Regions from separate parts of the Clostridiisalibacter paucivorans DSM 22131 genome, predicted to be linked through region 1. Evidence: riboswitches for the same ligand, from Rfam matches in the RefSeq annotation. Region 1 holds a riboswitch; each other region holds the start of a gene.
The links. A riboswitch is a leader RNA that binds a small molecule or an ion and turns the genes downstream of it on or off. The one in region 1 is predicted to bind thiamine pyrophosphate.
Positions count from the first base shown of each region.

Region 2: linked by a shared signal. The riboswitch ahead of Q326_RS0108380 (thiamine-binding protein) and the one ahead of thiC (phosphomethylpyrimidine synthase ThiC) in region 1 are both predicted to bind thiamine pyrophosphate.
Region 3: linked by a shared signal. The riboswitch ahead of thiW (energy coupling factor transporter S component ThiW) and the one ahead of thiC (phosphomethylpyrimidine synthase ThiC) in region 1 are both predicted to bind thiamine pyrophosphate.
Region 4: linked by a shared signal. The riboswitch ahead of thiE (thiamine phosphate synthase) and the one ahead of thiC (phosphomethylpyrimidine synthase ThiC) in region 1 are both predicted to bind thiamine pyrophosphate.

Region 1 is NZ_JHVL01000032.1:1,406-9,026, reverse strand. It holds gene Q326_RS0109895 (hypothetical protein) at 1-182, shown strand, start outside; gene thiC (phosphomethylpyrimidine synthase ThiC) at 250-1,563, opposite strand; TPP riboswitch at 1,660-1,758, opposite strand; gene Q326_RS0109885 (transporter substrate-binding domain-containing protein) at 1,916-3,925, shown strand; gene Q326_RS0109880 (sigma-54-dependent transcriptional regulator) at 3,918-5,279, shown strand; gene Q326_RS0109875 (alanine/glycine:cation symporter family protein) at 5,525-6,868, shown strand; gene Q326_RS0109870 (sigma-54 interaction domain-containing protein) at 7,109-7,621, shown strand, end outside.
Region 2 is NZ_JHVL01000023.1:43,612-51,232, forward strand. It holds gene Q326_RS0108345 (patatin-like phospholipase family protein) at 157-1,008, opposite strand; gene Q326_RS0108350 (hypothetical protein) at 1,086-1,349, opposite strand; gene Q326_RS0108355 (YkoF family thiamine/hydroxymethylpyrimidine-binding protein) at 1,446-1,697, opposite strand; gene Q326_RS0108360 (class I SAM-dependent methyltransferase) at 1,685-2,356, opposite strand; gene Q326_RS0108365 (ABC transporter ATP-binding protein) at 2,383-3,171, opposite strand; gene Q326_RS0108370 (ABC transporter substrate-binding protein) at 3,122-4,141, opposite strand; gene Q326_RS0108375 (ABC transporter permease) at 4,154-4,927, opposite strand; gene Q326_RS0108380 (thiamine-binding protein) at 4,899-5,189, opposite strand; TPP riboswitch at 5,266-5,375, opposite strand; gene leuS (leucine--tRNA ligase) at 5,462-7,621, opposite strand, start outside.
Region 3 is NZ_JHVL01000022.1:34,380-42,000, forward strand. It holds gene Q326_RS0108030 (S41 family peptidase) at 6-1,724, opposite strand; gene Q326_RS0108035 (peroxiredoxin) at 1,851-2,489, opposite strand; gene Q326_RS0108040 (TVP38/TMEM64 family protein) at 2,561-3,250, opposite strand; gene Q326_RS0108045 (hypothetical protein) at 3,473-3,673, shown strand; gene Q326_RS0108050 (CidA/LrgA family protein) at 3,828-4,181, shown strand; gene Q326_RS0108055 (LrgB family protein) at 4,178-4,876, shown strand; gene thiD (bifunctional hydroxymethylpyrimidine kinase/phosphomethylpyrimidine kinase) at 4,912-5,715, opposite strand; gene thiW (energy coupling factor transporter S component ThiW) at 5,729-6,220, opposite strand; TPP riboswitch at 6,301-6,411, opposite strand; gene Q326_RS0108070 (alanine/ornithine racemase family PLP-dependent enzyme) at 6,466-7,545, opposite strand.
Region 4 is NZ_JHVL01000031.1:2,912-10,532, reverse strand. It holds gene gatA (Asp-tRNA(Asn)/Glu-tRNA(Gln) amidotransferase subunit GatA) at 18-1,496, shown strand; gene gatB (Asp-tRNA(Asn)/Glu-tRNA(Gln) amidotransferase subunit GatB) at 1,486-2,910, shown strand; gene surE (5'/3'-nucleotidase SurE) at 3,014-3,766, opposite strand; gene thiM (hydroxyethylthiazole kinase) at 3,875-4,666, opposite strand; gene thiE (thiamine phosphate synthase) at 4,659-5,306, opposite strand; TPP riboswitch at 5,384-5,489, opposite strand; gene Q326_RS0109695 (ABC transporter permease) at 5,960-6,880, shown strand; gene Q326_RS19080 (ABC transporter permease) at 6,895-7,621, shown strand, end outside.

The DNA of each region.
Region 1 (7,621 bases):
AGTTATTGTCAGCAATTAGAGAGATGCTTAAAGAAGAATTATATCCAATCAAAAGTGAAATAGGCGCCGTGAAAAATGAAATAAATGGCATAAAAAATAAAATAGGTGGCATTAAAAGTGGAGAAGTATGTACAGGGTCGAAGAGGCTACAGCTAGTAATTGGGCAGAGATTGCAAGATTAAAACAAGCAAAATAATTTGTCAATAGAAAAGAGACTTGGGATATAAAACTATATCCCAAGTCTTTTTTCTAATCATCTTCTCTCAAAATATTTAAATCTTTTCCTTCTTTTATTTTATTCATATTTCTCATTGAACACATTTTTCCACACATAGTACAACTATCTTCATGTAGTGGCATGGATTCCATTCTATATTTTTTAGGTTTTTCAGAATCTATAGCTAATTTGAACATTGTATCCCAGTCCAATTCTTGTCTTGCTTTACTCATATCATAGTCCCATTGTCTTGCACCGTTTACATTTTTGGCAATGTCTGCAGTATGAGCAGCAATTTTTGTAGCAATAATACCTTCTTTCATATCATCAAGTGTAGGTAATCTAAGATGCTCTGCTGGTGTAACATAACATAGAAAGTCAGCTCCAGTACTAGCTGCAATTGCTCCACCAATTGCACTGGTTATGTGGTCATATCCAGGGGCAATGTCGGTAACTATTGGACCTAATACATAAAAAGGTGCTCCATGACAAAGTTTTTTCTCTAGAATCATATTTGATTTTATTTCATCTATAGCCAGATGTCCTGGACCTTCTATCATGACTTGCACATTTTTTTCCCAAGCCCTTAAAGTGAGTTCACCCAATATCATCAATTCTTTTACTTGGCTTGCATCGGTGGAATCATTTATACTACCAGGTCTACATGCATCACCTAAACTTAATGTTACATCATATTTGGCACAGATATCTAACATTTCATCGTAGTATTCAAAGAATGGATTTTCCTTATTATTTAATTCCATCCATGCGTACATCAATGATCCACCTCTAGAGACTATATTAGTAAGTCTAGGATTTCTTTTGAAGACCTTAGCAGTTTCTCTATTCATTCCTGCATGGACAGTGATAAAATCTACACCATCTTTGGCATGTCTTTCCACAACCTTTAGAAATTCTTCTGAGGTTATATCACTGAGTTCCTTATCATAAAATCCCACAGCATCATATACAGGTACAGTTCCTACAACAGCTGTAGACATATCAACTAGCTTTTGTCTAAACTCCTGGGTCTTACCATATGAACTTAAATCCATTATTGCTTCTGCATTCATGTCTAATGCTACTTTTACCTTTTCCATCTCTGCATCTACATTGTAACAATCTTTAGAAATTCCTAGATTCACATTTATCTTTGTCTTCAATCCTTCCCCTATACCTTCGGCATCTAAAGATTTATGATTTTTATTTGCTGGTATAACTACTTTTCCATCGGCAACTAATTTCATTAGCTTTTGAGTATCAATTTTTTCTTTTTGTGCCACTACTTCCATTTCTTTAGTTATAATACCCTTTTTAGCAGCATCCATTTGAGTTGTATAATTCATTATGTACTTCCCCCTTATATTTTATAAAATTTTTGTAATTTATATTTTGATATAAAAATTAAAAAAGCTTACCACAAAGGTAAGCTTTCTATCAAAATATAAGATAAACAGCTTCCCTACGTTAGTACTAACTAATTCAGGTTCAAAGGGTCAGGAATTTTCCTTCTCAGCTAAAAAGCTCCCCTAGCTACTACTATTAAATTATATATACATTATAATCTTTTATCCTATTTTTGTAAAGTAACATTGAGAGGCATGGATATATCAAACTATTCTGAAATATGAATATATGATATAATATAACTAGCCTAAATAGCCATATTTCAATAATTTAAAAGGACAATGATCTATTATGAAAAAAAGAGCTGCTATTTATTTATTGATATTATTTTTAATTATGATTGTGTTATTTAACCAGCTAACAAAAATAAAATATGATTTAAATTTATATGAATACTATATTCAGTCTAAGCCAATAACAGAAAATGAGTTTAAAATTATTGAAGACAGGGGTACGATTATTTTTACTTCTGATGAAAATGCCCCACCTCTCTCATATATAGAGGAAGAAAATAATCAATACAGGGGTTTAGTAATTGATTATGCATCAGCTCTTTCTGTAGAGATGGGAGCAGATATTATTTTTAAACCATCGGTATGGGAAAATGCATTAAATGGTTTAAAAAATGGGGAAGCAGATATTGTCGATATATTTGTTAGTGATGAGAGAAAGTTAGCATATAGTTTTTCAAAACCGATTTATCAGCTTAAAGGTGTAGTATTGGTAGCTAGTAAGAATAATTCCATAGAAGAGATTTCTGATTTATTTGGACATACAGTTGCTATACAAAGAGGAGATTATGCTAGAGAGCATATTGATAAACATTTTCCTCAAATAAATTACATATTAACTGATGATATTGAAGAGTCTATTTTTTTATTAAGAAAGGGTATTGTCAATGGAGTAATAGGAGACGAGCCTGTAATTAATTATTTTGTACTTAAAATGAATCTAAAAGATGAAACACATTTAATCTATCCATACATATATGAGCAAGACGTAGTTTTAGCTGTTAGAAAGGCGGATTCACATCTATTAAATATCTTCAATAAGGCTATATTAAATTTAAAGAAGATAGATTATGTTACCAAAATACAACAGAGATGGTTTGGAATTTCTACCCCAATTGAAAAAACCATATTGACAGATAATATGTTCATAGGGGGTATATTATTTATTGTAATAGTAGCTGCTATTGTATTAGTTATGTTAATTTTAATTGAGATATTAAAGGAAGAGATTAGTAGTAGAAATAGTGAGATTAGAAAGAGTAAAGAAGAGCTGGAAACTACATTTAATGCTTTAAATCAATTAGTTGTAGTTTTAGATGAATATGGAATCATATTGAATTGTAATAAGCCCTTTTTAAAATTAATCGGTTCCGACAAGTCAAAGGTAATAGGTACCCACTATTTAACATTTCCAATACTTAATTTAATAGAACAGGAAATCAATACTTTTTTTAATAAGGATAATGATATTAAAAATATGGAGATTCCTATGGATAATAGGACTTATAGCTTTAGTGTGTTTTCTATGGATTTTGTTACTGATAATACATATAAACTGTTAATTGTGATAGAAGATATAACTGATTTTAGAATAATAGAGGGCAGATTGGCACAAAGAAATAAGATGGAGGCAATTGGTCAACTGGCGGCAGGGGTAGCCCATGAGATAAGAAATCCCCTTGGGTTAATACATACATATGGTTATTTAATGAAAGAGAATAATTTAAATCAAGAAGATATTAAATCATTGGAAATAATTGAAGAATCAGTGGGTAGGATTGATCATATCATAACAAATCTATTGAATTTTTCTAGGTTGACAGATGATTATGAACAGAAAATATTTATAAAGGATATGATTATAAATATTGTTGAATTGGAGCAGATTCAATTAGAGATAGGAAGTATAAAGTTTGATGTTAAATGTGATGAGTTATTAACGATACATTCAAATAGAGAATCATTAAAGCATATATTAATTAACACAATTGAAAATGCTATACATGCTATTGAACAGGATGGAGTAATAGAAATAATTTGTTACCCAAAAGATAATGGTGTTAATATCATAATTAAAGATAATGGTATTGGTATAAATGAAGAAAATCTTAAGAATATATTCAATCCATTTTTTACTACAAAACAAAATAAAGATGGAACAGGATTAGGGCTTTATGTAGTTTATAATGAAGTTCAAAAATTAGGGGGTGAAATCCAAGTAGAAAGTAGTATTGGCTTAGGAACTACATTTACTATTTATTTACCAGAGAGGATGAAAATAGATGGCTAAAGATTTTACTATTTTAGTAGTAGATGATGAAGTTCGCTATCAAGAGGTCTATAAAATTTTATTAACAAAAAAGGGATACAATGTGAAGTCTTGTAGTTCTGGAGAAGAGGCAATGAAATTATTAGAACATGAAGAAATTGATCTTGTATTAACAGATTTGAAAATGAAAAATATGACAGGCCTAAAACTTTTGGAAGAAGTCAAAGAGAAATTCAAAGACATAGAAGTCATTGTAATAACGGGATATGGGACTATTGAAAGTGCAGTTGAAGCAATGAAAAAGGGTGCATTTAGCTATTATATAAAAAGTCATAATCCAGAAACATTGTTGTTAGAGATAGATAAATTAGTACGGATTAAAGTTCTGGAGAAAGAAAATAGTATACTTAAAAAGATGCAAAAGAATGGTAAATTTTTATTAGAGACTAAAAATGAGAAATTTCAAGAAGTCATACATATTGCACAAAAAGCAGCATTAAGTAATAGCAGTATTTTGATTTTAGGGGAGTCTGGAACAGGTAAAGAAGTTCTAGCTAGGTATATTCACAATATAAGCTTAAGACGTGATAATAATTTTGTTGCTGTTAATTGTCATGTCTTTTCTGATGGATTACTGGAATCAGAATTATTTGGACATGAAAAAGCAGCATTTACTGGAGCAACAGAAAAAAGAATAGGAAGATTTGAAGAAGCCGATGGAGGCACATTATTTTTAGATGAAATAGGGGATATGCCTATAAATACTCAAATAAAATTGTTAAGGGCAATTGATACAAAATCTATTGAAAGAATAGGAAGCAATAGGAACATACCTATAGATTTGAGATTTATTTCAGCCACAAATAGAGATATAAAAGATGCTATTTATAAAAATCATTTAAGAGAAGATTTGTTGTATAGGGTTAATACTATTACAATAAATATTCCGCCTCTAAGGGAAAGAAAAGAAGACTTACCTAAACTAATAGAGTTTTTTATTGGTAAAACTGAAAATGAATTGAAAAAGAAGGTAAAGACTATTGATGATGATGTATTATTTTTTCTTAATAAATATGAATATCCTGGAAATATTCGTGAATTAAAGAATATTATAGAAAGGCTTGTAGTATTATCTGAAGATGGGGTTATAAAAAAAGATTATTTGCCAATGGGTAAAATACATACTTATAGAGATTTAAATCAAAAAAAATTAATGGGTAAATCATTGAAGGAAGCTAGGAAAATATTTGAAGCATTTTATATTAATGAAATATTTAAAGAAAGTAAGAGGAACGTATCTGTCACTGCCAAAAAATTGGGTATAACAACACGTCATTTGTCTAACAAAATTAATGAATATAAAATAAGAAAATAATAAAACAGAAATTTATTTCCGGTAATGGTAGGAAATAAATTTCTGTTTATTCTGACAATTATTTAACATGATTATTTAGGAAAACAATAAATCGCCAAATATCAACGTTTAAAATGGTTTTATAACAAAAAGATGTGAACTCAGATTGTTGGCATATAAATTGCGAATATTTATTATATAACCCTTATTAGTATATTAAGAGTACTACTACTTAAGGGAAATATAATAAATAGGAGGAATTATAAATGGATGTAGTATATGCAGTTAATGATTGGTTAAATGGCATTGTCTGGGGGCCATATATGATTGCTTTATTGGTGGGGACTGGGATCTTTTTAAGTTTTAAACTAGGATTTTTCCAGTTGATTAATTTTAAGCACATTTTTAAAAACACATTGGTAAAATCATTTTCAAAGGGGGATGCTGAAGAAGGAGATATATCATCGGGGCAGGCAGGATTTACTTCAATTGCCGCTGTTGTTGGCACTGGAAATATTGCGGGTGTTGCTACTGCAATATCTATTGGGGGACCTGGTGCTTTATTTTGGATGTGGGTAGCAGCAATTTTTGGAATGGCTACAAAATTTGCTGAAGTTACCCTTGGAATTCACTTCAGAGAAAAAAGGGCAAATGGAGCTTATGCTGGTGGAGCTATGTATTATATTGAAAAAGGGTTAGGGAAAAAATGGCTAGCAACTTTTTTTAGTATTATGGTTATTATTTCTTATTTCATAATAGGAGCTATTGTTGACACTAATACTATTGCTATGTCATTGCAGGAACAGTGGGGAATTAAACCAATTATTACAGGGGTTGTTTTTGCTATATTAGCAGGGATTGTTATTTTAGGTGGCATTAAAAGAATTGGAGAAGTGTGTCAGTTCCTAACTCCTTTCATGGGAGGTATATATATAATCACTGGATTAGCTGTATTGATATTAAATATTGACAAGATTCCCAATGCATTTATTCAAATATTTTATACTGCATTTAACCCAGTTTCTGCAACTGGTGGATTTGCTGGTGCTACTATTACTAGAATGATAACAATTGGTACAGCCAGGGGACTGTTTTCTAATGAGGCTGGTATGGGTAGCTCTCCTATTATTCATAGTAGTGCTCAAGTTAATCATCCAGTAGAGCAGGGCATATGGGGGACAATAGAGGTCTTTGTAGATACATTAATAATTGGAACAATTACTGGATTAGCAATAGTAATATCTGGGGAATGGGTTACAGGTGTATCAGGGCCTGCATTGACTATGCGAGCATTTTCTAAAACTTTGCCTGGAAATATAGGTAGTTATGTTGTATTAATATCTGCTATTTTATTTGGATATTCTTGTTTAATATCTGCCAACTATTATTGTGAAAGGGCAGGTGACTATTTATTTGGATATAAAGCAATTAAACCAATTAGGATCCTATGGATAATTTTTATAGTTATAGGTTCTTTAGGAGGGTTAGAATTTGTATGGGGATTAGCAGATACTGCAAATGGTCTAATGGCAATTCCAAACCTTATTTCTTTACTATTATTAAATGGAATTGTTGTTAAATTGAAAAGAGAGTATTTTGAAAATAAATAATATTGGTAAATATCTTAGATTTAATAAAATCCCATTAGGTAGAGTCTTCTATCTGATGGGATTTTATTCTATTCCACGAATCTACACTTTATTGTCAAAGATAAGAGGAAAACCAAATAATTTGTAGAAATATGTATATATTTCATGAATTTCATTATATTTTGTAATTACAGAATATAATATACATGTATCCGTAAGCAAGCCTTATAATTGTTATCCAAAAAGGGGTTGATTTTTATTTTGGGAATAGATATGAAAAATATTTCCTCTTACATAATAGAAACGATAGATATTGGTATAAGGGTTATTAATATAGAAGGATTAATCATTTATTGTAATAGTAAAATGGCTAAAATAATAGGTTTAAATGAGAATGAAATATGTGGGAAGCATATATTGGAATTACACGAAGACTTAGAAGAAAAATCAAGTACACTGCTTAATTGTGTAAAAACAGGTAATAGTATAAATAATAAAATAAAAATTCGATTTAATAATAAAGGAGAAATGATTTATTTAGTTAGTACCAATATCCCAATATTTAAGGATGGAAAAATTATTGGAGCAATAGAATATGTTAAAACGGAAGATTCTTTTGGAGATTTGTTTTCTTATCTTTTGCGGGACGCTAAAAAAGAAATGAAAATAAAAAGTCGTCTTGATTTGAAAAGTTCATATAGCTATAATTTCAGCGATTTTTTAACTGTAGAAAAGGAAATGACTTTTTTAATAGAAAAGATTAGTCATATGGCT
Region 2 (7,621 bases), on a different contig from region 1:
TAAAAAAAGTTAGTAGTCCGTAGTAGGTAGTTCGTAGTCCAATTATGAAATCCATAAGGATTTCTACCATCAACTACTAACTTTTACCTACTAACTACTAACTAATACCTACTAACTACTAACTAATACCTATCTCTCACAAAACTAGTATCCGTCCTATTTTTCCATCCAATCTTTTATTTCATTAAAATACCTATCTCCATCCTTATAGCCCTGATCATATAATTCTTCAAGTTTTCTTACATCTCTCTCTGCCCTTTTAACATTCACAGGTGATTCTGGCTGTATTACAAAAACTTTACCTGACTGTTCTAATTCTTCGATATAGTCCAATGTGTCATTATAATTTTTGTATCTATTAAGCATTGCATTTACTAAACTTTCGTAATCCTTGTATATACCTTTAGCTAGCCTTCTAAATTTAAAGGGTTTTTTTCTATATCCACGATTACGGGTCATTATAATAACATTCTTTTCATTTCCATCATCTATAGATTTCTTTATTGGAATAGAATCTGCAATACCTCCATCTAATAAATATCTACCATCAAATTCAACAATAGAATTCAAAAAAGGTAAGCTACTAGAGGCCTTTGTAGCCTCTAATATATTTTTACAGTTTTTATTGTCATAATATACAGCCCGTCCCCTTTCACAGTCTGTACAACATACTACAAATTTCTCTTTTGCATTATTAAAAGTTTCAAAATCAAAGGGATTAAGTTCATTAGTAATATCTTCAAAAAGAAAATCTAACCCAAATACATCCTCCCTCTTAAAGATATTAGTAAAATTTATATATCTAGAATCATTGGCAAATCTTATATTGACTTCTTTACTCCGTCTTTTTTGCCTAGATATGTAATTAAGGCCATTGCAAGCCCCTGCCGAAACACCTATCACATAAGGGAAAATAAGTCCTTTTTCTAAAAAACAATCTAATACTCCTGAAGTATAAAGACCCCTCATACCTCCACCTTCTAAAACCAAACCTATATTATCTGCCATAATATTCACCTCAAATACATTATAACAAATTATGGGAACTTTTTTGTACGTGAGATTTCATATCTCTATTCTTTTCGCTATATAGCTTGTTTCTTTAATTTTCTTATAGCAATTTCATGTTCCCCTGTTATTTCTTCAAGTACATCTATGCTACCTTTAATATATTTAACATTTTTAGATACATTCTCAATTAAAACAGTATTTTTATCAACTTTGTTTTCCACTCTTTCAACTTTAGAATCTATTCCTTTTATTCCTGATTTCATATCTGTTATTTCCGTCTTTATTCCTGTCATTTCTTCCTTCATTTCTATTAATAATTGTAAAATTTGATTTCCCATAAATCAAACCTCCTCAATTATTATTATATTTCCTTTTATTTTATTTATCAACTAAATACAAAATATTTCATATAATTGGTTAAGACATGACCATCTTTAATTACATCCACATATATTTGATATCTTTATATCTATTGTAAAGCTACATATATCATCCATAGTATAGTATATATCTGATATAAGAGTGAAAATCCTATCCCTTTCTCCCCTAATAGTTGTGGACAATATATCTACATTGTACTCTAGTCCAGATTGCTCTACTATATTGAGCACTTTATCCACATCCCCTATATAATTATCACTCTTTATAGGAGTAAAGGCTATTTGGCAAGATGCTATTTTTGCCATAGGGCACATATATATCCACCTCTTTCTGTCTTAGACAGCTCCCGTTCATTATCTAAATTTATATCATTTTCATCAGCATCTGGAGGTATAAATAAACATTCGCCAGTATCCACAAGATAATTTGTTTTTAACGATTTAAGGTCTTGTAAGTCTTTAAAATAGGCATATTTAAATACTGTATTTTCTCTAAATTCTTTAGTTATATAGAGCTCTCCCCATTTACTGTCTTTATTTATTGTTCCAACAAGTATTTCTCCACCCTTTTTAGTAACTCTAAAAAGCTCGTCTATAGCCTTTTCTGGTTTTTGTATAAATTCAAATGCTGCCATTGAAAATACTGCATCAAAAGATTCATTGCTAAAATCTAGATCGTATATATCCATCTTATAAAATTTTATATCGAACCCTTCATTTTCCGCCTTCATCCTTGCCTCTTTTAGCATTTCTTCTGATATGTCTATTCCTACAACTTCATATCCCATCTTAGCCAATTTTATACTAAAATTACCAGTACCACATCCTACATCTAATATCTTTTTCACTTTATCCCCATTAAAAAGATTAAATGCACATTCTGTCTCTACTTTATCCACAAAATCTCCAAACTTTGTGGAATACCACTGGTCATAGTTTTTAGCTTCTTTATCAAATATGGCCACTTAATCACTTCCCTTCAATCTACTGACTAATCTAATTTTTCTATAATATGTTTCTTTATATTATTAAACTCAACTGAAGTAGTTATATCTCTATTTCTTGGTCTTGGCAATTTTATATCTAGCTCCTCTTTGATTTTTGCTGGTCTGTCAGACAATATATATATTCTATCAGACAGTAATATGGCCTCTTCTATATCATGGGTTATAAATAATATTGATACATCTAAGGTATTTAATATATCCATCAACCAATAATGCATTTTTGACCTAGTTATGGCATCGAGCCCACCAAAGGGTTCATCTAATAGGATTATATCCCTAGAAAACATATATGTCCTCATAAGTGCAGCCCTCTGCCTCATGCCTCCTGATAATTGAAATGGGTATTTATGTTGAAATCCATCAATTCCAAATAGTTCAAAATATTTTTCTGCCTTTTCCCTGGCTTTTTCTTTAGACATGCCCTTTATAACAAGGGGAATTGCCACATTATCTATTATTTTCTTCCACGGTAATAGGAGGTCTTTCTGATACATATAGCTAACTCGACCAGTTTTTCCTGTATAATCCTCTCCTTCAATCATTACTTTACCTGTATCAGGAGAGATAAGGCCTGATATTATATTGAACAAAGTACTCTTTCCACTACCACTGGGCCCCAATATGGACACAAATTCCCTATCTTTTAAATTCAATGATATATCTGATAAAACAGCAGTTTCTTCAAAGTCCTTTTTTATTCCACAAATATCAAGTTTTTTATTATTATTCAGGCAAATATTCATTTGTAAAGGCTTCTTTTGCATCCAATTCATTTTCTATTAAACCTCTTTCAAGCATCCAGTTTGAATAATTTTCCCATCTATCTAGACTCATTTCTCCCCATCTATCCACATCGGCCTTGTATTCCTTAGCCAAATATTTTTGACTTGCTACAGCAAGTTCCTTATCTATTTCTGGTGATGCCTTTAATAAAGATTGTACTGCATCCTCTGGGCTTTCTATTGCATATTCATATCCCTTTCTAGTTGCATTCAAAAATTTCTTTGTCAATTCAGGGTTTTCTTGTATATAGTCCTCTTTAGCAATAATTACAGGTGTATAAAAATCTAAATCTGGTTCCACTTCTTGAAGTTTTATGAAATTAATAGGGTAATCCTTAAGTTCTGAAGCTACGCCATCCCATCCATAATATATCCAAGTAAAATCTACATGGTCTTTAACTGATGTAAAGAAGTCTAATTCTCCTATATTGACAGTCTCTACCTTAGAAAAATCTCCATCTTCTTTTTCCATAACTGCCTTTATCATGGCTTCCTCCATAGGAGAACCCCAGCCACCATATTTTTTTCCTTCAAAATCTTTACCGGTCTCAATACCCTTTTCAACAGGAGATGCAAACCCTGATGTATTATGCTGAATTATAGCGGCTATAGCCTTTATAGGTAATGGATTCTCTGCTGTCCTCGCGTATGTAACCTGTTCTTGATAGCTTATTCCAAAATCACCCTTGCCAGCAGCTATAGGCTCAGCACTGCCTCCCCCTGTAGGTTGTATGATTTCAACTTCTAATCCTTCTTCTTCATAAAATCCCTTGTCTTTGGCCACGTATATACCCGTATGATTAGTATTAGGATACCAATCTAAAAGCACTTGTACCTTTGTAAGCTCTTCACTATTACCAGTTGGTGCTTCATCTTCCTGCTGTTGATCAGTAGCACCACAACCAATAGTAGGTAATACTGTCAATGTAACTACCAATAATAATATCAATACTCTTTTCATTTTCAATCTCCCCTAACCTTTATTATTAATTTCTTGTTTCCAAGGCATAGCTATATATTCTATCAATGATATAACCTTGAAAACAGTAATACTCAATATTACTATTATAACTATGGCAGCAAAAAATTTATCTAATGCAAAGGAATTTTTTACCCTTATCATATATACCCCTATACCAGTCTTGCCTCCTAGCCACTCTCCTATAACAGCGCCCATTATACTATATGTAGCAGCTATCCTAAGTCCTGAAAAGAAGCTCACTATAGCCCCTGGGAATTTTACCATTTTAAATATTTGAATTTTACTTGCCCCCATGGATTTTAATAAATTTATCATATCCTCATCCACAGATTCCAAACCTTGAAGCATACTAACTATTATGGGAAAAAAGCATACTAATACTACTACAATTATCTTAGGCAATTTACCAAATCCAAACCACAATATAAACAATGGAGCCAAGGCTATTATAGGTATGGTCTGTGATATCACTAAAAGGGGGTATAGTGCCCTTTTAACAATCCTTACATTGTCCATAATTATAGCTAAAACCATGGCAAATACTATGGATATAAAAAAACCCAATAAGGCTTCATATACTGTTGTAAATATATGGATTTTTATTTCTGGCAATATTTCTATCAATGTAATAAATATATCCTTAGGGGTAGGCAATATATATCTAGCTATAATCCCCTTGTCCACTATTAACTGCCATATTAGTAATAGAAATGCAAAAAATACAACAGGTATAGCTCTACTTTCTGTATTTACCAACCTTCTCATTCATAGTCACACCTTCAGATTTGTAATCAATTTTGACAACCGATAATACCCTATTTGCCCCTTCATTTATACATATATCTTGGGCCCTTTTTACCACATCTAGTAACTCATCTAATTCTCCCTCCATGGTAGTTTCCATTGGACCAACCTCATATTTTATCCCAGTAGATGATATATATGCTATAACCTTGTCCACCACATCATAAATCTTGGACTCTTTAACGCTGGGTATGATTTGAAGACTTACATTAATATTTGACATTTTTTCATCTCCCTTTATATTTTAAAAAATAAAACCCTCTATCCTGAAATTAGGATAAAGGGTTTATATACAACCGTATGCAGAATTAGATATTTCCCTCCGCTGGCATTACCCAGTTCAGGTTTCGTGGGTCGAGACATGTAGCCTCCTCTCAGCCAAATTACTTCAGCTCCCCCTTTTCCTATATTACATCTACATTCTAATACAACTACAAATATATGTCAATCACCTATCTAAAAAAACTATAAACTCCTACCTATCTACCAACTACATTACTTTACAACTATATTGTATATCCTACCGGGAACAAATATTTCTTTAACTATATTTTTTCCTTCCACATACTTTACAATATTTTCATCTTCCATGGCCTTAGCCCTTGCTTCTTCTTTAGTAGATTCAGTAGCTATATTTATAGTACCTCTAACTTTACCATTTATTTGAACAGCCATCTCTATAGTATCCTCTACTGTCTTATCCTCATCCCATTCTGGCCAAGATTGATCAGTAATTCTTCCGTCAGCTCCTATTTTAGACCAAAGTTCTTCAGTTATATGAGGTGCTACAGGATTTAAAAGTACTAAAAAGACTTCCATTTCCTTATTATTTATCTTTCCATTGCTATTAAAGTCATTTAAAAGAGTCATAAGGGCTGCTATTGCTGTATTGAATTTCATATTTTCATAGTCTTCACTAACCTTCTTTATAGTCTTATGCATGTTAACTTCAAGCTCTTTAGAGAATTCACTACCATCTTCTACAATGTCTACAAGTCTCCATACCCTGTCTAAAAATCTTCTACATCCCTTTACTCCATTTTGAGACCAAGGTACACTTTTTTCAAAATCTCCAATAAACATCTCATATAGACGCATTGTATCTGCACCAAATTCTTCTACTATTTCATCGGGATTTACTACATTGCCCCTGGATTTTGACATCTTTTCATTGTTTTCCCCAAGAATCATCCCATGAGATGTCCTCTTTTGATAAGGTTCTGGTGTAGGCACTACCCCATAATCATATAAGAATTTATGCCAAAATCTTGAATACAATAAATGTAATGTGGTATGTTCCATTCCACCATTATACCAATCTATGGGTAACCAATAGTTTAGATTTTCTTCACTGGCCAATGCTTCACTATTATTAGGATCTGTATACCTTAAGAAATACCATGATGAACCTGCCCATTGAGGCATGGTGTCTGTTTCTCTTTGGGCATGACCTCCACATTTAGAACAAGTAGTATTTACCCAATCAGTCATTTTTGCTAGTGGTGATTCTCCATTATCTGCAGGTTCATAACTATCTACTTCAGGCAATAATAACGGTAATTCTTCCTCAGGTACAGGTACCCATCCACATTTTTCACAATATACCAAAGGTATTGGCTCTCCCCAGTATCTCTGTCTAGAAAATACCCAATCTCTTAACTTATAATTTATCTTTCTCTTTCCCAATCCTTTTTCTGCAAGCCAGTCACTTATTTTCTTCTTAGCCTCTTCAACATTTAATCCATTTAAAAAATCTGAGTTTATTAAAACTCCATGCTCTATATCTGTATAAGCACCCTCTTCAATATTTCCACCTTCAACTACTTCCACTATAGGCAAGTCAAATTTCTTGGCAAATTCCCAGTCTCTAGTATCATGTCCTGGCACCGCCATGATTGCACCAGTTCCATAGGACATAAGTACATAATCAGATATAAATATGGGGATTTCTTTATTAGTAACAGGATTTATTGCACTTATACCTTCTATCACAACACCTGTCTTCTCCTTCACTAACTCAGAACGTTCAAATTCAGACTTTTTCTTGGCCTCTTCCCTATATTTCTCTATAGCATCAAAATTAGTGATTTTATCCCTAAACTTGTCGATCAACGGATGCTCTGGGGCAAATACCATATAAGTTGCACCAAATAATGTATCAGGGCGAGTAGTATATACTGTAACTGTATTTTCACCAGCTACTTTAAAGTCTACTTCCATCCCTTGAGATTTGCCTATCCAATTTTTTTGCTGTATCTTAACCCTATCTATATAGTCTACTAAATCTAAGTCCTTTATTAGTCTTTCTGCATACTCTGTAATCTTTAACATCCATTGGTTTTTTATCTTTCTCACAACTTCAGAGCCACATCGTTCACATTTGCCATTGACTACCTCTTCATTTGCAAGACCTACCTTACAATCAGTACACCAATTTATAGATGTCTCTTTCTTATATGCCAATCCCTTCTCAAATAATTTTAGAAAAATCCATTGGGTCCACTTATAATATTCTGGATCAGTAGTATTTACCTCTCTAGACCAATCAAATGAAAGCCCCAATGCCTTTAATTGAGATTTGAATTTGGCTATATTGTTTTCTGTCACTATTCTAGGATGAATTTTATTTTTTATAGCATAGTTTTCTGTAGGTAA
Region 3 (7,621 bases), on a different contig from region 1:
CACACCTATTTTATAAGTAATATTTTTCTTTGAACTCCATTCCATTTTATATTGTATCCCAATCCTTCTGCTATTGATCTTAAAGGAACTAATAATACCCCATCTATTTCTGTAGGACCTTGGACTAAATTTTCCCATTCACTATTTATCAATGCTCCTTTAGACCCCTTTATAAGAATAATTTCTGAATCTTTATTCTCTATTTTTATTTTATCCTTAGTTATATTCACTTCTATATCTGTAATCTTTTTTAATCCCTCGATATCTATTAATGTACTTCCATTTATAATTTTAGGCTTAGAAGACATAATTATGTTCTTCTTAGAAAATGTACTTTTAACTGTTACATCTTTTTCATCTAATAATATTTTTATATACTCATTTGGACCATCTTTACTAGCCAAACTCCTTAACTTTTCCATTTGAGAGTCAATACCATCTATTATATCTTTTCTTTTAGTATATACTGATATATCAGGGTATACAGAATCCTTATATCCCTTGGATTCGTCTGGTCTTATCAATTTCTTATGGGGAACAGTAAATTTGTACCCACTATTTGCTAATTTAAATTCTAGTACACTACCATAAACAGTAGTAGCATTCCCAGTGGGTTCTCCTAAGATTTCTGCCAATTTATTATCTCTAAATAATAATGCAAATAAATTTCCAGTGCTAAAGGTATCAGGTGATGTAAGGATATATATATCATCTTCATATATTAGACTTTTATCATCCACATTAGTATTTTTTATATCTTTAAACTTCTCTATATAATATCCCGATGTCTTGGTATATCCTATTTTTTCTTTAGCCTGTTTTGAATACCTTATTTGAGTACTAAAACCATCATATTTGTCTATATCTAAATATTTTAAGAAGATTTCTATAGCTTTACTATCTCCTCCTGAATTTCTCCTTAAATCTATACCTATATTTTCTATATCATTTTTGCTTACTGCTGTAAAAAAATCCCTTACTGTTTCTTCATATTTTTTATTATATATGCATTTATCGATATAAAAAATAGCTAAAGAATTTTCTTCTTCTAGATGCCATCCATAGGCATTTCTCTGTTTATTTTTATCTACTATATTTTCCATAGAGATTAGTGGTAATTCTTCATTGATTATTCTCTTGCTTCTCTCTAATTTTATACTTACCTTATCATCCTTAATAAGTTTTAAATTGTCCAATATTAATTCATTAGTCAGATATAATCTGGCCATATTTCTTTTCCAATATATATTTTCGGCAGGTATTATTCTATTTACCTCAACATATAGTTCTTTTTCTGTTTTTTTACCTATGGAGAGAATCTTATCTCCCCTAGATAGTTTATCTGTATCCTCTGTTACAATCATCCCTTCCTCAGTCCATACAAAAGGCATATCTATCCATCTTGTATCCTCTTTATTTAGTTCCAATACTGTATGGGCATCATTTAACGACGTTATTATATCGTTAACTACGAAAAAAAATTCATCTTTAGTAAGAGGTCTTTCTATTTTATCGTATGCATCTTCTATCTTATTTTTTTGAACTTTATTAAAGCCTTCTATAGTTGAAGTATGTACAGACTTTAATGTATCTATTAAATAGTCTAAATCTGCTTTCATTTCAGTTGTACTTAATTTATCTTTACTTTCTGCTAACGCTAAATCTGTTCCCAAACAGGCAATAAGCATAATGACAACCATGAACATAGCCGCGATTCTTTTCATATCAAAACCCCCTTCTAATAGCATATATTTATACTATATATGCTATCATTTATACAGAGTTAAAACAAGATTTAACGCATCAAAAAAGAAAGATAAAACGGGACTTGTAGTCCCTATTTTATCTGCCTATTTAAAACATAAATACCAATCTATACACTGTAAATCACCAGGACAATTTATTCTCTTTTTCAGCTCTTTATATGTCTTTGGAGGAGGTACAACTACTCTTTGACCTGGCATCCAATTTGCTGGAGTAGCAACCTTATCTTTATCTGAAATTTGTAATGCATCTACTAATCTTAATATTTCAGATATGTTTCTACCATTGGTCAATGGATAGATCAATATGGCCCTTATAATCTGCTTTTCATCTATTATGAATACATTTCTAACTGTTTCCTTATCACTAACATCTGGAGATATCATGCCATATAATCTAGATATACTACCATCCCTGTCAGCTACAATAGGAAATGGGATCTCTATTCCAGTATTGCGGTATATATTGTATACCCAGGCTAAATGAGAAGGATTGCTATCTATGCTCAATCCTAAAAGCTCAACATTTCTCTTTTTAAAATATGGATAATATCTGGCAAATGATAGAAATTCTGTAGTGCACACAGGAGTAAAATCTCCAGGATGGGAAAAGAATACCACCCATTTTCCTTTAAAATCAGAAAATTTAATAGGGCCAAATGTTGTATCTGCACTAAAATTTGGAGCCTTCATACCTATTTTAAGACAATTAATATCTTTACTCATACTAATTCACACCACCTATTAGCTATTTCCTCATATATAGTATATTCTAACAGCTATATATATGGTGAATACTATAACTCCCTTTTATTTTTTAACTTTTTTACTATCACTGGAACAATAGACATAATACCCATCAATAAAAATGCAATTATCACCTTTGTAGTAAATATACTTTCCATAGAATTCACAGAGGCCATATTTATTCCCGTATATACACATATGAAAGTCTCAGGTATTATTCCTATAGCTGTAGTTACAATAAAAATTGGTAGGGGCACCATTGTAATAGCAGAAAATATACTTATAGATATAAATGGAAATATAGGTATAAGTCTCACTGTTAGAAGATAAAATTTCCCATTTTCAGCCATTTCTTCTGTTAATTTTTCTATATATTTTAATTTTTTTGTCTGTAAATAATCTTTCAGCAGATATCTAGAGCAAATATAGGTTATAGTGGAACCCATTACTACAGATATATCTGCAAATATTAGACCTTTAAACATCCCAAATAAAAAACCTGAAATCATAGCTGAAAATATGAATACAGGTACTCCTAATGCTACAAATAATGTATTTATGCATATATAAATAAGTGCAGAAAATAAAGGTCTTGAGTCGGCATACTCAACTATTATCGTCTTATATTTATTAAAATTTTTCATAGTTAATGCTTCAGAAACATCATCTTTTATTAAAAGTAATACTATTATGATCAAAATTATTATTATAATTACTTTATAAAAATAATTCTTCTTCATAATGCTATCCCCCTATATATGATATACATAGACCCATTTTTTATATACATATTCTTTTTATTGACAATCTATCCCAGATATAATATTATTTATATATACCCCTTTAGGGTATGGAGGTGATAAAATGATTTTTTTAAATGAAAAAGCATTAAATTTTTTAAGAAAAAAGAATATAATTTAAAAATATCTATTAAGACTATAAGTTGTGGTTGAACAGGTACAATGAAGGAGCTAAGTATTAGCTCATCATCCAGTATCCCTGATACTAATATGTATAACAAATATGAGTTTCAAGGTATAAAGGTATTTATTCTAAAAACCTTAAAGACTAATAAAAAGATTGATATAAATCTTAAATATAATATACCCATTATAGGCCCTATATGGGATATAAAGGGTGTAAAACCAGAGCAATTGATATAATATTTAGACTTTAGTATCCCCATTACCTTTTGGGGAATTTTTATTTTCATTTTATTTAAATATAAATATGTATTCTGTTGATTTAGTCATACAAATTTGTTATTCTATTAAAAGAAATCTTAGAAAAGTTCATTATGTAAACTAGAGGTGAATCATGAATATATTATTACAATTTGGTATAATAGTGGGCATATGGCAGATAGGAGAGTTAATATCTTATTGGACCAATTTACCTATACCTGGAACTGTTTTAGGTATGATTATACTTTTTATTTTATTAAATACTAAAATTATTAAAATTGAAGATTTGAAAATTTCATCAGATTTTTTATTAAATAATCTAGCCTTCTTTTTTATACCTGCAGGCGTAGCATTGATAGGCTCAATAGGTGTCTTGAAGGATGCTTGGTTATCTCTTCTAATTATAACTTTACTGACTACATTTATAGTTATGGGAATTACAGGATTAATAGTAGAAAATATGATTAAATGGAGGAAGAACAAATGAGTCCCTTATTAGATAGTCCTGCTTTTGGTATATTACTTTCTATATTGACATTTCAATTGAGCTTATATATTTATAAAAAAACTAAAATTTCTCTATTTAACCCATTATTAATAAGTATATCATTAATAATTGCTTTATTAGTTGGATTTAATATACCCTTTGAAAAATTTAATAAAGGTGGCGAAATAATCTCTTTTTTCTTGGGCCCTGCCACAGTTATACTAGCTGTTCCATTATATAAACAGATGGAGTTACTAAAAAAGCATATTCATACGATTTTTATAGGTATATTTTCAGGAGTTATAGCTTCAATTATAAGTGTTATATCTTTAGCTATATTGTTTAAATTAGATAAAAGATTAGTGCTATCCCTAATACCAAAATCTATAACCACACCAGTGGGAATGGTATTGTCTGAAAATATAGGTGGTATCCCTTCAATAACTGTTATGCTTATTATAACTACTGGAATTACTGGTGCCATAATAGCACCCTTTGTATTTAAAATATTAAATATTCATAATGGTATCGCTCGTGGATTAGCTATGGGTACCGCATCTCATGCCCTTGGCACATCAAAGGCATTGGAGATGGGAGAAACTGAAGGAGCCATGAGCGGTCTTTCTATAGGTATTTCAGCTGTAATAACCGTTTTAATAGCTCCATTATTAATTAAGATATTTTCACTGATTTAATTATATGACCAGATTATATACTGAAAATAAAATATCTATTTAAGCATACCTGCCTTTTTATAAAGTGTATAAAAATGATTAGTAGGGCCTACTCCCTTTCCGATAGATAATGAATGCTCTATAGCTGTAGTTATGTATTCTTTAGCATTGAGTACAGACTTTTCTATCCCATAACCCTTAGCTAGATTAGATGCTATAGCTGCTGACAATGTGCACCCAGTACCATGGGTGTTTTTAGTATTTATCCTCTTCGCATTAAAATATTTAAATTCGCTACCATTAAATAATACATCTATTGCCTCACCATCTAGATGTCCTCCTTTAATTAAAACATTTTTAGTGCCCATATTATATATCTTCTTAGCAGCTAATTCCATATCCTCTAGCCGTTGAATCTTAAGTTTTGTTATGACTTCTGCTTCAGGTATATTGGGAGTTATTATAGTAGCCAATGGCAATAACTTATCTATCAAAGTATTTTCCGCTTCCGTCTTTAACAGATGAAATCCACTTTTGGACACCATAACTGGATCTAAAACTATATTTTTAGGATTATAATATTTCAAACCATCTGCTATAGTCTCTATGGTCTCTATTTGAGATACCATACCTATCTTTAATCCATCTACTGATATGTCCTCAAAAATTGCCTTTATCTGCTCCTTTATAATATCAGGAGTGATATCTTGTACTGCAAATACCCCTTGGGTGTTCTGAGCTGTAACTGCAGTTATTATACTCATTCCAAATGTGCCATGGGCAGAAAATGTTTTTAAATCTGCCTGTATCCCTGCCCCACCACTACTATCTGAACCTGCTATAGTAAGTACCTTTTTCATGCTTACTACCTCCCTATCCATTGATTTTAGTTATAGCTTTATTAGTATCTATTATTTTAAGTACCATATATCCTATAATACTCCCTCCAATAGTACTTACCATAAAGGGAGTTACAAAAAATAGTGCTGCTACTTCTTTACCCAGTATAAATTTTGCTATAGGAAATGCTAATATCCCGCCTATTATGCCTGTTCCTAATATTTCTCCCATAACAGCGTATGCCCTTTCTCCTTTAATCATATAAGTTATACCAGCAATAAATGCTCCTATCATACTACCTGGAAAAGCCAAAAGGGAACCTGTACCAAGTATATTTCTTAAAACTGATATTAAAAAAGCATTGGCCAATGCATACCATGGTCCCAATAATACTGCTGATACTACATTTATGGTATGCTGGACTGGAAAGCATTTAGCTATTCCAACTGGTATATAAATAATATGTCCTGTAATAGTTCCCATAGCTACCAATAATGATGATAGTGTAATCTTTTTTATATCCATATAAACCCCCTAATTTTTATGTACTAAGGGCATATAAAAAAAGACACAAATCTCAAACCATGAGGATTTATGCCTATAAATAACATAAGTTTTCACTTCCCTACGCTGGCATTATCCAGATCAGGTTAAGGGTCAAAGACTTTTTTGGGTCTCTATCTCAGCTGGCCTTTCCAGCCCCCCTAGCACATAAATTATTCTTTTATAATTAGATGATATCACAATAATTTTCCATATTCAACCTTTTGTCAACCTACTATTGACCTATTTACATACTTTGATGTCATAAGGCTTAACATAGCACTATAAAACACATCAAATTCTACTATATCTCCTACATTTACATCGTATTTTGCGTTGGAAATATTCAATAACAAATGGTCACTACTCCCTCCCATTATCTCTATATCTTCGTCTACAGGAGTAAGGGCTTCAATCCTACAATCTTGTTTCCCCACTGCTACTATAGCCCTCTTTATATTTCCCATATCCTTATGATTAGGTATATTTCCAAAGGCATCTCTACCTATCTTGCCTATAGGTACAGATGGTTTCGTTTTAACCTCTATCACTTGAGCCTTTAATTTTACAGTATCTTGTATGGTTCCAGGTACTATTCTAAAATTCGTCGTATCTCTTCCCAGAAGGATTGCCTCACCTATTCTAAATTGTGTGATACCTTTTGCAATTTCACCTTTCTCTAGAATATCCAATGTCAAAGTACTTCCTCCAGATATAGTTTCTATATTAAGTCCATACTCTTTTTCTATATCATTAGCTAGGTCTACAAGTATTTTAGTATTTTCATATGTGGGAAGTACCCCTCCATAACATCCTACATTAGCTCCTAAACCTTCTAATTTTATATTAGGTAGTTTTATTATCTCACCCACTATATCTAGTACTTTATCGGGCCAAACACCCTCTCTTAAATCACCAACATCTACCATTAATATGACATTATGGATCTTGTTCTGCATCTTTGCTGACTCAGATATAGCTTTTATAGTATCTAATTCTGAATTTAAACTACCAAGTGTATATTTAACCAGATCATCTATCTCGCATAGCATGGGAATCCTTATAAGATACATCTGGGCATTTATGCCATATTCTACCATATTCACTATATTCTGAATTCTTGAATCACCAATTTTCCTTATACCACCTTCCACCATTGCCTCGACCAATTGAGGCATAGCACATATGCCCTTACTTATTCCCATGATCTCAATACCCTTTTTACCACAATAATCCACAACATATTCTGTGTTTTCTCTTATTTTTCCTATATTTATTTCTATCCTTGGATAAATAATTTTTCCCAATATCCCTCATCTCCTTTTTGGTTTTTAACTATCCCCTTATAAAAATTATACCATAGTGAAATACAGGCCAACAATA
Region 4 (7,621 bases), on a different contig from region 1:
TAGTGAGGTGAAAAGATTTGGATATATATAGATTGTCTATAAGTGAAATGGGGAATATGTTGAGAAATAAAGAAATATCCTCTGAAGAATTAGTTAGTAAATATCTTGATAGGCTAGAAGAGTTGGAAGATAAAGTGTCGAGTTTTATCACATTGAGGAATAGAGAAGAAATTGTCGAAGAAGCTAGGGAAATAGATAGGAAAATATCAAATGGTGAAGAGTTGCCACCATTAGCAGGTGTACCAGTGGCTATAAAGGACAATATTGCCACAAAGGGCATAAAGACTACTTGTGCATCAAAAATACTTGAAAATTTTGTACCACCATATGATGCTACAATAATAAAAAAATTAAAGGCCCAAGGGGCTATAATTGTTGGTAAGACTAATATGGATGAATTTGCCATGGGTTCATCTACTGAAAATTCTACATTTAAGACTACTAAAAATCCATGGGCTTTAGATAGGGTACCAGGTGGCTCCAGTGGTGGATCGGCAGCGGCAGTTGCAGCGGGCCAAATCCCCTATGCATTGGGTTCATCTACAGGTGGTTCCATAAGACAGCCTGCTTCTTTCTGTGGTATTGTAGGGCTTAAACCTACATATGGATTGATATCTAGATATGGACTAGTGGCATTTGCTTCATCTTTGGATCAAATAGGACCATTGACTAGAAACGTTGAAGATTGTGCCGTGGTACTAGACGCAATAACAGGACATGATGTTAAAGACAGCACATCTGTAGGTAAGGAAAAGGAAGACTATTTATCGTCTATAAAGGGCGATATAAAGGGTATGAAGATAGCATTGCCTAAAGAATATTTTGCACAAGGAATAAATGAAGAAATAAAGGCTAAGGTGTTGGAGGCAGTAAAGGTGTTGGAAGGATTAGGAGCAGAGGTAGAAGAGGTTTCATTGCCATATACTGACTATGGATTGGCAACATATTATATTATTGCCCCTGCAGAGGCCAGTTCAAACCTTGCAAGATTTGATGGAGTAAGGTATGGAAAGAGAGCGGAGGAGTTCCAAAGCATAGAAGAATTATTTATAAAGACTAGAAGTGAAGGTTTTGGAGAGGAAGTAAAAAGAAGAATTATGGTAGGTACTTATTGTTTGAGCTCTGGATATTACGATGCTTATTATAAAAGGGCCCAAAAGGTAAGGACATTAATAAAAAACGATTTTGAAAATGTCTTTAAAAAATATGATGTAATTGTAAGTCCTACATCTCCTATATTACCTTTTAAAGTAGGAGAAAAAGCCGATGATCCTATGTCTATGTACATGTCTGATGTGCTCACTGTATGCATAAACCTTGCAGGAATACCATCAGTATCTATTCCATGCGGCATGGTGAATGGCTTGCCTGTTGGTATGCAGATAATAGGAAATGTTTTTGATGAATCTAAGATATTAAAGGTAGCATATAATTATGAAAAAAATAGTGAATCCATAGGACTACCAGCAATAGGAGGTGAAGATAGTGAGTTATAAGACTATAGTGGGATTGGAGATACATTCAGAGTTAATGACTGAATCAAAGGTATTTTGTGATTGTAAAGTAGAATTTGGAGGAGATTCCAATACTAATTGTTGTCCTATATGCCTAGGACTTCCTGGAACTTTACCTGTATTAAACAAGAGGGTATTAGAATTTGGTATAAGGGCAGGGTTGGCATTTAATTGTAATATTGCAAAGGAGACTAAAATGGATAGGAAAAACTATTTTTATCCAGATTTAGTTAAAGGATATCAGATTTCTCAATATGATATGCCTCTATGTGAAAAGGGATATGTGGAAATAGATACAGAAGAAGGCACTAAAAAGGTTAGACTTATAAGGATACATATAGAAGAGGACACAGGTAAGTCTATACATTCCAATGATGGTGGCTCACTGCTTGATTATAATAGGAGTGGTGTACCACTTATAGAGATTGTTACAGAGCCTGATATAAATTCAGGAGAAGAGGCCCAGGCATTTTTAGAAAATCTAAAATCCATATTGAAATATATAGAGGTGTCTGATTGTAAAATGGAAGAAGGCTCTTTAAGATGTGATGTAAATGTAAATGTAATCGATGAAGATAAAGATATAAAGACTACAGTTACAGAGGTGAAGAATCTTAACTCTTTTAAGGCTGTAGCTAAGGCTATAGACTACGAAACCAATAGGCATATAGCATTACTAAAGGCAGGTAAGGATGCCATAAGAGAGACTAGAAGATGGGACGATATGAAAAATGAGACCATTGTTATGAGGGTAAAAGAAGGGGTTGCAGATTATAGATATTTTCCTGAACCCGATATAGTTGGAATGGAAATAGAGGATAATTGGATAAAAGAAATAAGGGACAATTTGCCAGAATTACCCCATATCAAGAAGGACAGGTTTGTTAGTGAATATGATATACCCGTATATGATGCCAAAGTTCTTACTGCTACTAAGGCATTGGCAGATTTTTATGAGGAGACAGTAAAATATTCTAAAGACCCTAAACAAGTGAGTAATTGGATAATGGGTGACGTATTGAGAAGGGTTAAAGATGAAGACATAGATATAGAGGATTTGAGATTTACTGCTAAAGATTTAGCTGATTTAATAAATCTAATAAATGAAGGAAAGATAAGTAATAATATAGGTAAAAAGGTATTGAGAACAATGTTTGAAGAAGGTAAGGATCCTAATACTGTAGTGAAAGAAAAGGGTCTTATTCAGATAAATGATGAAGATGAATTGAACAAAATAGTAGATGAAGTATTGGATAAAAATCCCCAGTCTATTGAGGACTATAATAATGGAAAAGATAGGGCATTGGGCTTCTTAGTAGGTCAAGTAATGAAAGCTACTAGGGGTAAGGCAAATCCTCAGATGGTAAATAAAATGCTAAGAGAAAAGATGAGTTAGGTTAGTGTTATTAGTTAGTGGCTAGTAGTTAATAGTTAGTAGTTTAATGATGAGAACCGTAGTTTTTTACTATCAACTACGAACTACGAACTACTAACTGTTTTTAATTATCAGATAAAACCTTAAAATAATCAATATTGTCGTAATCTGTATTGTCAATTTTAAATGGTGTTATGGAGACATAGTCATTGTCTAATGCCCATGAATCTGTATTTGTTTCATATTCTTTAATTAATTGACCATAAATTTTATATACATTTTTTATATTGTCATCTGCTAGATTTACTCTGTTTTTATAACGTCTTCTACCTAATCTGGTAATTTTTATACCTTTAATAGAAGAGATAGGCTTATTAGGGATATTTACATTTAAATATATACCTTCAGGTAGTGGATTTTTTTCTACAAAATCGACTATTTTTTTTATGAAAAATATTGCAGTTTCTTGCACAATATTGTCTTGACCATAATCCATAGAAAATGCTATTGCAGGTGTGGAAGAAAAGACTGATTCTATACATGCACCCAATGTGCCAGAAAGTCTAGTATCATCTCCTACATTTGGTTCATCATTTAATCCAGATATGACTAAATCTACATTTTTTACTAATTCATCTAACCCTATGATTACACAATCTGCAGGAGTACCATGTATTTTGTATGAAGACTTTTCACCTACATCCAGAGGATATTTTTCTACTCTAATGTAATTGTAAAATGTCACAGCACCACTTAATCCTGAACACTGAGTGTTTGGGGCTGCAACAAATATATTATGTTTTTTAGACAATTCACTAACTAATATTTTTATTCCCAAATGGTCTATGCCATCATCATTTGTAACTAAAATATTCATTATATCCTTCCTTTTTATATATTTATGTATAGTCCGTAGTCAATGATACAAGTAGAGAGCCCAAATCTTTATTATGATTTGGGTTCTCTGACTACGGACTATGAACTACTAACTACCAACTTGTTCTATCTTTTCTTTTAAAGAAACTGTCTTATCATCTAGATTATATATGGTATCTAAAAAGGATATCTTATAACTTGCAGGACCATTTACTCCCTTTGCAGCTATTTCTCCTGCTATACAATAAGACGTAACTCCATAGACAGCCCCTTTTAATGGATCACTTGATACAGCTAAAAAACAAGCTAAGGTACTACCCAGCATACATCCAGTTCCCACTACATTTCCCATAAATGGATGTCCATTGAATACTTTATATACAAATTTACCATCGGTAATAATATCTTCCTTACCAGATATAACTACAATTGTGTCATAATTTAATGCCAATTTCTTGCTAAGGGGAATGATATCTCTATATTCACCTATAGACTCTACACCTTTCATATTGCCTTCTTCACCTGCAAGGGTAACTATTTCACCTTGGTTACCTTTTATAGCTGATACATGTATCTCATTGAGAATCCGTTTTGCTGTTTTTGTTCTTAGTTTGGTGGCACCAACCCCTACAGGGTCTAGAATTACGGGAATGTTAAGTTGGTTGGCTTTTTTTCCAGCCCTTATCATGGCTTCTACTTGGTCGGGATGTAATATTCCTATATTGAGTAATAGTCCTTGAGACATAGAAACCATTTCTTCTACTTCTTCTTTATAATTTGCCATTACCGGAAGTCCACCCCAATATAATGTGATATTAGCTAAATCATTTGTGGTAACTTCATTGGTTATGTGATGAATTAGAGGTTTTTCTTTTCTGATTTTATAGATAAGATCATTCATTTTTATACTCCTTTGATTTTATGATTATTTCTTTTAAAAGTGCAGTTGACTTTTCTATATCTCTTGAAGAGGCGATGGCACTTATTACTGATATACAATCGGCTCCTGATGTTATAACTTTGCCTGCGTTATCATGATTTATGCCTCCTATTGCTATAATAGGTAGTCTGCCTTTTTCTTTTGCCATACGGAGCATGTTTAATCCTAGATTGGAATTTTCTTTTTTTACATCTTTGGAGTTGGTATCAAAAATAGCACCCACACCTATATAATCTGCACCTTTTTCTTGAGCTTCATATATTTCTTCTAAATTAGAAACAGAAACACCAATTATCTTGTCTTTACCCATAAGCTTTCTAACTACTTCAATGGGTAGATCCTCTTGACCAATATGTATACCATCGGCATCTAAGGCCATGGCCAAGTCTACATCATTGTTAACTATAAAGTCTACTCCTGCATCGTGGGCCAATTTTTTTATTGCTTTTCCAATTTCATATCTTTCACGCATATTTAAATTTTTGTCCCTTAGTTGTATTACATCTACCCCTCCTTTTATGGCTTCTTTTACTACTTCTATAGTGCTTTTAGATGAAAATTTTTCTTCTGTAACCAAATACACATGCCAATTTTTAATCATAAATATTCCCCCTAAATTTATAAATAGATGAAATTAAAGCGTAGTCCAAATGTAGGACTACGCTTCACTTAAAATAATTTTTAAATAAAACTCTTTCCTACGCTGGGATTAACCAGTTCAGGTTTAAAGGGTTGAGAAACACAATTTCTCTCTCAGCTTTAAAAAGCACCCCTAGAGTATATAATCTTATATTGATTTTAAAATATTCTATCATAAAGATATTTTAAAATCAAAAAAACTTCTAAATCATGTAAAAAAATACATGGTATATATTTACAAAGTGAATATTATTACAAAAATTTAAAAAATATGTTCTAACTATATAAACAACTGTGTGCGTATCTAAGAAGGCTACACTTTAGTAAATTAAAGACTTGAGGGAAATGTTACAAATATTTAAAGTTGAGAGAGTTAAAAATTCATTGAGTAAAAAAACATATTGTGCTAGTATTTTAATATAGCTTTTAAAGAGGAGAAGAACCTTCAAAATTGTCTTACAATTACAAGATTCAAAACCCACTCTTTCTTTTTAACCAATCCTAGTTATTTATTCAAAGAGCTGATTAAATATTAAAGTCTCAATAAAGTATTACAAAAAGAATTTATTTTAAAATTTTTATTTTATTTTAATTTATGTGAAAGGAGTGTATGTTATGGGTAGATTTTTAACCAAAAGACTTATTTCTATGATACTTACTTTATTTATAGTTATAACTATTACTTTCTTTTTAATGCATGCTATTCCTGGTGGACCATTTACTAGGGAGAAACCTTTACCACCAGCTGTAATTGAGGCTTTAGAGAAAAAGTATAAGATTGATCAGCCTGTATATATGCAGTATATTGATTATTTGAAGGGAGTTCTAACACTGGATTTTGGACCTTCATTCCAAAAACAAGGAGTTCAAGTTACAGACCTTATATGGAAGGGGTTACCTGTGTCGGCTAAGATTGGAGGATTGTCTGTATTGGGGATAATTATTTTAGGAATACCCCTGGGCATTATTTCTGCATTGAAACAAAATAAATGGCAGGATTATGTGGTTACAATTGTAGCAACATTGGGAGTTACAATTCCAAGTTTCGTAATGGCCACACTTATAATATATATATTTAGTTCCAAACTAGGAATATTACCTTCCCATGGATTAGAAGGCCCTAAATATTATATTGGACCTGTGATTGCGCTAGGTGGATTTTCATTGGCATTTGTTGCTAGATTGGTTAGGTCTTCTATGCTAGAAGTTATGAGACAGGATTATATAAGAACAGCAAGGGCGAAAGGGTTATCAGAGTTTGTAGTTATAGGTAAACATGCCCTTAAAAATGCATTAATACCAGTGGTTACTTACTTGGGACCTATGATTGCAGCAATACTTACTGGATCCTTTGTTGTTGAAAGGATATTTGCGATACCTGGAATGGGTAAATATTTTGTTGAAAGTGTTACAAACAGAGATTATACAGTAATAATGGGAGTAACAATATTCTACGCTGCATTTTTAATACTTATGATATTATTAGTAGATGTTATATATGTTCTAATAGACCCAAGAATCAAATTTGATGATTAAAGGAGGTTTAGTTCATGGCTGAGATTAAGGAAATACCAAAGGACTTGTGGCAGCGGGTTCCTAAGGAAGAAAAAGAAAAAGAAAAAATAGTAAGACCTAGTCTTACTTATTGGCAAGATGCATGGAGAAGGCTTAAGAAAAATAAACTGGCTATGATAGGATTAATTGCTGTTATAATTATTTTAATGATGGCTGTATTCGGTCCCATGTTTTCTAAATATGGATATGAAGAACAAAGGTTAGATATGGCAAATATACCTCATAGATTCCAAATATATAAAATCTCAGAGGATAAATTTGTATATATACACAATGAATATATGCTCTATGAAGTAAGTGGTAATGGAGAGCTTATAGCTAAATTAGATCCCGAAGAAGATAATATGGCTAAATTATATAGAACTTACAATATAGATGGGAAAGAGGTTGTTCTTGATTATAGTTTAGCAAGGGAAAGACTTAAAAATCCAGAGATAACTAAAGATTATGAATTAAAAGTAGATGGGAATGTTGTAGAACCTGCTAAGAAGGTCTTCAATAAGACATACTGGCTTGGTAGTGATTCTCATGGTAGAGATCTATTTGTGAGGGTACTTTACGGAGCTAGAATATCTTTGGCTGTTGCAGTAGTTGCTACATTGGTTAATTTCTTTATAGGAGTTTTTTATGGAGGAATATCAGGATATTTTGGTGGAAGAGTAGACAATATTATGATGCGTATTGTTGATATTATAAATACTG